DNA from 3 places in the Nocardiopsis sp. NPDC101807 genome. Region 1 is predicted to be linked to each of the others. Evidence: predicted binding sites of a transcription regulator. Region 1 holds the regulator's gene; each other region holds the start of a gene.
What was found. Region 1 encodes LexA, which represses DNA repair genes until DNA is damaged. Its sites were predicted from a motif close to TCGAACANNTGTTCGA; they were not measured.
Positions count from the first base shown of each region.

Region 2: ruvC (crossover junction endodeoxyribonuclease RuvC) is a predicted target of LexA. The motif match lies at 1,242-1,257, and genes of this name have one in related genera.
Region 3: recA (recombinase RecA) is a predicted target of LexA. The motif match lies at 934-949, and genes of this name have one in related genera.

Region 1 covers NZ_JBIWMK010000007.1:395,543-397,802, reverse strand. Annotated here, with positions in the region: gene ACIRPH_RS23080 (alpha/beta hydrolase family protein) at 1-761, opposite strand, end outside; gene lexA (transcriptional repressor LexA) at 992-1,711, opposite strand.
Region 2 covers NZ_JBIWMK010000001.1:779,335-781,594, forward strand. Annotated here, with positions in the region: gene ruvA (Holliday junction branch migration protein RuvA) at 1-609, opposite strand, end outside; gene ruvC (crossover junction endodeoxyribonuclease RuvC) at 660-1,208, opposite strand; gene ACIRPH_RS03410 (hypothetical protein) at 1,354-1,497, opposite strand; gene ACIRPH_RS03415 (hypothetical protein) at 1,499-1,804, shown strand; gene ACIRPH_RS03420 (NUDIX hydrolase) at 1,856-2,260, shown strand, end outside.
Region 3 covers NZ_JBIWMK010000001.1:986,870-989,129, forward strand. Annotated here, with positions in the region: gene recA (recombinase RecA) at 1-821, opposite strand, end outside; gene ACIRPH_RS04280 (DUF3046 domain-containing protein) at 1,006-1,200, opposite strand; gene ACIRPH_RS04285 (DEAD/DEAH box helicase) at 1,279-2,260, shown strand, end outside.

The sequences.
Region 1 (2,260 bases):
AGGTCGCGCCCTCCCCTGACCGCGGCCCGCCCGGCGCGCATGTCCGAGAGGAGCTGCACGGCCTCCGCCTCCCCGATCTGGCCCGCCCCCTCCGCCAGACGGACCTGCTCGGTGACCTGGCGGTCGAGGAGGTCCAGGTAGCGCGTGCCCGGAGGGGCGGCCAGCACCAGCGCGGGCGAGGGGCGCCCGGAACCGATGAGCTCGTGGGCGCGCAGGGCGTAGAGGGCGCCCTCGCTGTGGCCGACGACGACCACGCGGTCGGGGTCCACCTCGGGCTGCGCGACGAGCTCCTCGTACGCCGCCACGACCTGCCGGTCGAAGACCTCGGGGTCCACCGGGGCGATCGTCCGGACGCCTCCGGGGCCGGTCTCCTCCCCGGTCTGGGGATCCGGGCCGCTGCCGAACTTGTCGTAGCGCAGCGAGGCCACACCGGCGTCGGCGAGGACGCGGGAGAGGTTGCGGTTGGTGTCGGCGTCGGGCCGCGCGGGCGCGTTGCCGTCGCGGTCGGTGGGGCCGCTGCCGGAGACGATGAGTGCGCCGGGGACGCTCCCGGACGCGCCGTGCGGCGTGCGGAAGCTCGCGGCCACCTCGTGCCCGCCGCCCTCGAAGGTGAGTTCGCGCTCGACCCCGCCGACCCCGGGGGGCTCGGCGCCGCCGGTGTCGGCCGGGGCGCAGGCGGCGGTGGAGAGCAGGACTGCGAGGGCACCGCCGACCAGTGCGGCACGCGGCCGGGCGGAGGGGGAGGAGAGTGGTGTGGACACGGTTCCAGCCTAGCGGCCCCGCCCGGCGGGCCCCCGTCGTCCACAGGCCGTCCCGCGGCCGTGCGCGGGCCGAGCGGCCCGGGCCGGTCCGGCCGTCGGGCGCCCGCGCGCACGGTACGGCGCCGCGACCACGCGTAGGGCAGCGGCGTGCTGGGCGCGCCCACGGCACGGCGCCCCCGGGCCGTCGGGGGACGGCGCCGGAGGCGCGGGGCGGTGGGGCCGGACCGGGCTCAGACGCGTCGCATGACCGCGACGACCTTGCCCAGGACGGTGGCGGCGTCCCCGTTGATCGGCTCGTAGGCCTCGTTGCGCGGCATCAGCCAGACGTGGCCGTCCTCCTCGCGGCGCAGGACCTTGACGGTCGCCTCGTCGTCCAGCAGGGCCGCCACGATGTCGCCGTTGTTGGCGTCCTGCTGCTGGCGGACCACGACCAGGTCGCCGTCGGTGATGGCGGCGTCGATCATCGAGTCGCCGACCACGGTGAGCATGAACAGGCGGCCCTCCCCGACCAGCTGGCGGGGCAGCGCGAGCACGTCCTCCACCGACTCCTCGGCCAGGATGGGCCCGCCGGCGGCGATGCGGCCGACCAGGGGCACGGCCGCGGCGCGCGAGGGGTCGATGTCCTCGGGGGTCACGGTCTGGCCGGAGGAGCGGCCGGGCGAGCGCAGCTCCACGGCCCGGGGCCGGTTCTGGTCCCGGTGCAGGTAGCCCTTGCGCTGGAGGACCTTGAGCTGGTGCGCCACGCTGGACGGGCTGGAGAGGCCGACCGCTTCCCCGATTTCCCTTATCGAGGGGGGGAAGCCGCGCTCGCGTACATACCGCTGGATGCAGTTCAGGACGCTCTGCTGTCGGGCGGTGAGTTTGGGGGCGTCGGGCGTGGATCCCCCCGTGTTCCCCACTGCGGTGAGAACGGCGGTGGAATCTGCGGTTCCGGGATTCTCCTCCGGCACGGCCGGGCCTCCTCGGCATTCGGTTCGGTCAGGGCCTGATTGCGTGACTGGCCGCCACCGGTCCGCAACCGCGCCGACCTGGGGTCCGCGTGATGGCGAAACCAGCGTGAAATCACAGTCAACATTAGACGTTGCGCACGGTGATATCAAACAAGCGTTCGATGGCTCGGGCCATTGTGCCGCGTGTTTTCGCGGTCAATTTCCGGCCTCTACCGACGTGTGTACACGTGTTCACGTGGTGTTGTCCCCGGAATGCGCGAAGACGTCTCCCCGAGGGCGGTTCCGGCAGATGTGGGACTGGTCTCCCGGATCCCGGGCGCGAGGACGGAACCCCCTCGTGGGACGCGTTTCCGGCCGTGACGGGCCGCCGGTCGCAGCGGGCGCCGGGGGCCTCCGCCGCTATTCTTGTCGACGGAGCCCGCCGCCCCCGGGGCGTCCCGGCCTCCCCGCGCCCCCGTGTCCGGCCCCTTCCCCGCCGTCGCCCCCGACTCCCGTCCGCGTGCGGGACGCGCGGGACCTGGCGCCCAGACCCCCTCGCGACGGGGCGCT
Region 2 (2,260 bases), on a different contig from region 1:
GCGGCTGAGCCTGCGCAGGGCGGTGCGCAGCAGGACGGCGACGTCGGTGCTCTGGGACTCGGCGGTGACGGCGGCCGCGGCGGCCTCGGCGTCCTTGGCCGACCAGCCGAGGTTGACGAGGCCGGAGACGACCTGCGCGCGCCGGGCGGCGTCGGACGCCCCCGCCGCGGCCCCCTCCGCGGGGGGAAGCGTGCCGTCGGTGAGGACGGGCGACTCCAGCTTGCCCGCCAGCTCCAGGACGATGCGCTGCGCGCCCTTCCTCCCGATGCCCGGCACCCGGGTCAGGGCCGCGGTGTCCTCGGTCGCCACGGCCTGGCGCAGGCCGGCCGGGTTGTGGACGGAGAGGATCGCCAGGGCCAGTCGCGGTCCGACCCCTGACGCGGTCTGCAACTGCTCGAACAGGTGCCTCTCGTCGTCGTCGGCGAACCCGAACAGGGTCAGGGAGTCCTCGCGGACGATGAGGCTGGTGGCCACGGTGCCGGTCTCGCCGACGTGGAGCCGGGACAGGGCGGAGGGGGTGCACTGGACGGTCATGCCGACCCCGCCGACGTCGATCACGGCGCTGCCGGCGCCGCGTGCGGCCACCCGGCCGGTGAGGAACGCGATCATCTCGTGCGGGCGCCGGGGGCGGCGCCCTTCTCCTTCCTGGGGGCGGGGAGCTAGCGGCCGCGGGTGCGGCGGGCGAGTTCCACCTTGCGGGCGAAGTCCTGTGCGGCCTGGGCGACCCGGGCCTGCGCCCCGCCGCGCCAGATGTGGCAGATGGCGAGGGCGACGGCGTCCGCCGCGTCCGCGGGCCTGGGAGGACCGTCGAGTCCGAGGATACGCGCCACCATGGTGCCGACCTGCGCCTTGTCCGCGCGGCCGCTGCCGGTGATGGCGGCCTTGGCCTCGCTCGGTGTGTGCAGGGCGACGGGCAGGCCCCGGCGCGCGGCGCACACCAGGGCGATGCCGCTGGCCTGGGCCGTGCCCATGACCGTGCTGAGGTTGTGCTGGGCGAAGACCCGTTCGACGGCGACCGCGTCGGGCCGGAACCGGTCCAGCCACTCCTCGATCCCGCGCTCGATGCCGACGAGCCTCTGGGGCAGTTCGGTGTCGGGGCTGGTGCGGACGGCGTCGGCCCCGAGGAGGGTGAGCGGCTTGCCGATGGCCCCCTCGACGACACCGACACCGCACCGGGTCAGCCCGGGGTCGATCCCCAACACTCGCACTCCGCCCACCCTCGCTCGTCTTCGCGCATGCCCTCGAACGTCCGTTCGCACCATGCTAGCGGTGGGCGCCGACCCCCGCCGTCCGCCCGCCCGGGCGTGTCGCCTCCCCGCCGGACCGGCGCTCCCCGCGCGCCCGCCTTGCGGATCAGGCGGTCCGGTCCCGTTCGAGGCCGGCCGCGATGCCGTCGACGATCATGAGCAGGCCGTCCTCGAATGCCTCGTCGCCACCGGGGTCCCCTCCTCCGGCGAGCGCCGCGGCCACCCCGGCCGGGACGGTCCACGCCCTCAACGTGCTGCCCTTCCACGCCGCCCTCACCGCGGCGCCCCTGGCGATGGCGTGGCGCCTGGCCGCCGGGCCGGGACGGCGGGCGCGGGTGGCGTACTGCTGCGTCACTGGCGCGCTCGTCCCCCCGCTCTTCGCGGCCTTCATGGCGTCCGCGGAGCACGGCTTCCACGGCCTGGGACAGAGGATCGTCCTGACGGTCGGGCTGACCTGGTTCGCGGCCGCGGCATGGCTGCTCCTGCACCCGACCGCGCGGAAGGGCCCGGGAGCGGGGGACGGAAGAGGGGTGGACGGGGCGGGAACCGCGTGCTAAGTTCCTCTCAGAAAGAGAAAAACTCAGGTTGAGAATAACGAGGACCCGCACGTGACCGACGACAGGACGCCACAGCACGACGATCCGGAGAGCAGGTTCCTCTCCGGCTACGACCCCCACGCCTTCGCCCCCGCCGCGGTCACCGTAGACGTCGTCGCCCTCACGATCCGCCCGGAGGCCGGGGCCCGGCGGTCGGGGACCCCCCACGTCCTGCTCACACGGCGCGCCGCACACCCGCAGCGCGGCCGGTGGGCGCTGCCCGGCGGGTTCGTCCGCGCGGAGGACGGGCCGGACGGCCCCGCCGACCCCGACCTGCCCGACGCGGCCCTGCGCGTGCTGTCGGAGAAGACCCGGCTGCCCACCGAACTGCACCTGGAGCAGCTGGGCACCTACGGGGCTCGGGGGCGCGACCCCCGCATGCGCGTGTTCTCCGTCGCCCACATGCTCCTGGCCCCC
Region 3 (2,260 bases), on a different contig from region 1:
AGGCTGCCCTCGCGGGAGACGCCGACGCCGTAGATGATGTCGAACTCCGCCTGCTTGAACGGCGGCGCGATCTTGTTCTTGACCACCTTGACCCGGGTGCGGTTGCCGACCGCGTCCGTGCCGTCCTTGAGCGTCTCGATACGGCGGACGTCCAGGCGGACCGACGCGTAGAACTTGAGCGCCTTGCCGCCGGTGGTCGTCTCCGGGGAGCCGAACATGACGCCGATCTTGTCGCGCAGCTGGTTGATGAAGATCGCGGTGGTGCCCGTCTGGTGCAGCACACCGGCCATCTTGCGCAGCGCCTGCGACATCAGGCGGGCCTGCAGGCCGACGTGGCTGTCGCCCATCTCGCCCTCGATCTCGGCCCGGGGGACCAGGGCGGCCACCGAGTCGATCACGACGATGGAGACAGCGCCGGAGCGCACCAGCATGTCGACGATCTCCAGGGCCTGCTCGCCGGTGTCCGGCTGGGAGAGCAGGAGGTTGTCGGTGTCGACGCCGATCTTCTTGGCGTACTCGGGGTCGAGCGCGTGCTCGGCGTCGACGAAGGCGGCGATGCCGCCCATCCTCTGCGCGCTGGCCACCGCGTGCAGGGCGACGGTGGTCTTACCGCTCGACTCGGGGCCGTAGACCTCGATGATCCGCCCCCGGGGCAGACCGCCGATGCCGAGCGCCACGTCGAGGGCGATCGCCCCGGTGGGGATCGACTCGATCGGCGGGCGATCATCGTCGCCCAGGCGCATGATGGAGCCCTTGCCGAACTGCCGCTCGATCTGCGCGAGCGCTGTGTCGAGAGCCTTGTCTCGGTCTCCAGATGCCACGGGATACCCCTGTTGTTGGGTGGATGCCTTCTTCTTCATGATGCGCACGACGCTACGCGGTCGATACGACAATCGCGACGTCCGACGTTCGCCTGTGGACAACCCACACTACCCGAACCTCTGTTCGATTTCGTGGGCGACCCGTGGACGAACCGTCGTCGCGGCGCGCCGGCGGCCCGCTCCGTCACCGCGCGGAGAGCGGGAGGTCGAACGCGTCGCACACCGCCCGCCACACCTCCTTCGGGCTCGCCCCGTCGGCGAGCGCCTGCTGGACCGTCCTGGAGCCGAGACCCTCGATGACGTAGTCCTTGGCCAGGCTCTGCGCGTACGCCTCGCCAAACTGCTGGTGCATGTTGTTCCAGAAAGCAGTGAGTCTCATCGGCCCCAGTATCGGGGATCGGCGCGCCCGCCGCGCCCCTTCCGCCGTTCTGTCCCCGACGGCGGGCACACTGGCGGGATGAGTCGTGTGTCGCATCCCCTCGAACGCTTCGGACCGGCCACGCGGACCTGGTTCGACCAGGCCTTCCCCGCCGGCCCGACCCCGGCGCAGGCGGGCGCCTGGGAGTCCGTCGCCGGGGGGAGCAACACGCTCGTCGTGGCCCCCACGGGGTCGGGCAAGACCCTCTCCGCGTTCCTGTGGTCCCTGGACCGCCTGCTCACCTCTCCCCCTCCCGAGGACCGCTCCAGGCGGTGCCGCGTGCTCTACGTCTCCCCGCTCAAGGCGCTGGCCGCGGACGTGGAGCGCAACCTGCGCGTCCCCCTCGCGGGGATAGCGGCCGCGGCCGGCGCCGCGGGCCGGGACCTGTCCCCGGTCACCGTGGGCGTGCGCACCGGGGACACCCCCTCCGACGAGCGGCGCAGGCTCGCCACCCGGCCCCCGGACGTCCTCATCACGACACCCGAGTCGCTGTTCCTCGTGCTCACCTCGCGCGCCCGCGAGGGGCTCTCGGGGGTGGAGACGGTGATCGTGGACGAGGTGCACGCCCTGGCGGGCACCAAGCGCGGGGCCCACCTGGCGCTGAGCCTGGAACGGCTGGAGGCCCTGCTGGACCGGCCCGCGCAGCGGATCGGCCTGTCGGCGACCGTGCGCCCGCCCGAGCTCGTCGCCGGGTTCCTCGGCGGAGCCGCGATCGTCTCCCCGCCCGACTCCCCCGGTCTGGACCTGCGCGTGGTGGTGCCCGTCCCCGACATGGAGGAGCCCGACGCCCCCGAGGCGGCGGCCCTGCCGCCCGGCGCCCCGGAGGAGACGGGCGCGGAGCCCGTTCCGCTCCCCGTGGGCCCGGACGCGGAGGGGCACGGCGGGGACGCTATCCCCGACCGTGCCGGGGCCCTCGTCCCCCGGCCCCACGCCGACGGCGTCGGGGCGCGTCCGGAGCCCGACCCGCGCGGCGCCGGCGCCCGTCGGGGCGGATCCATCTGGCCGCACGTCGAGCGCCGGG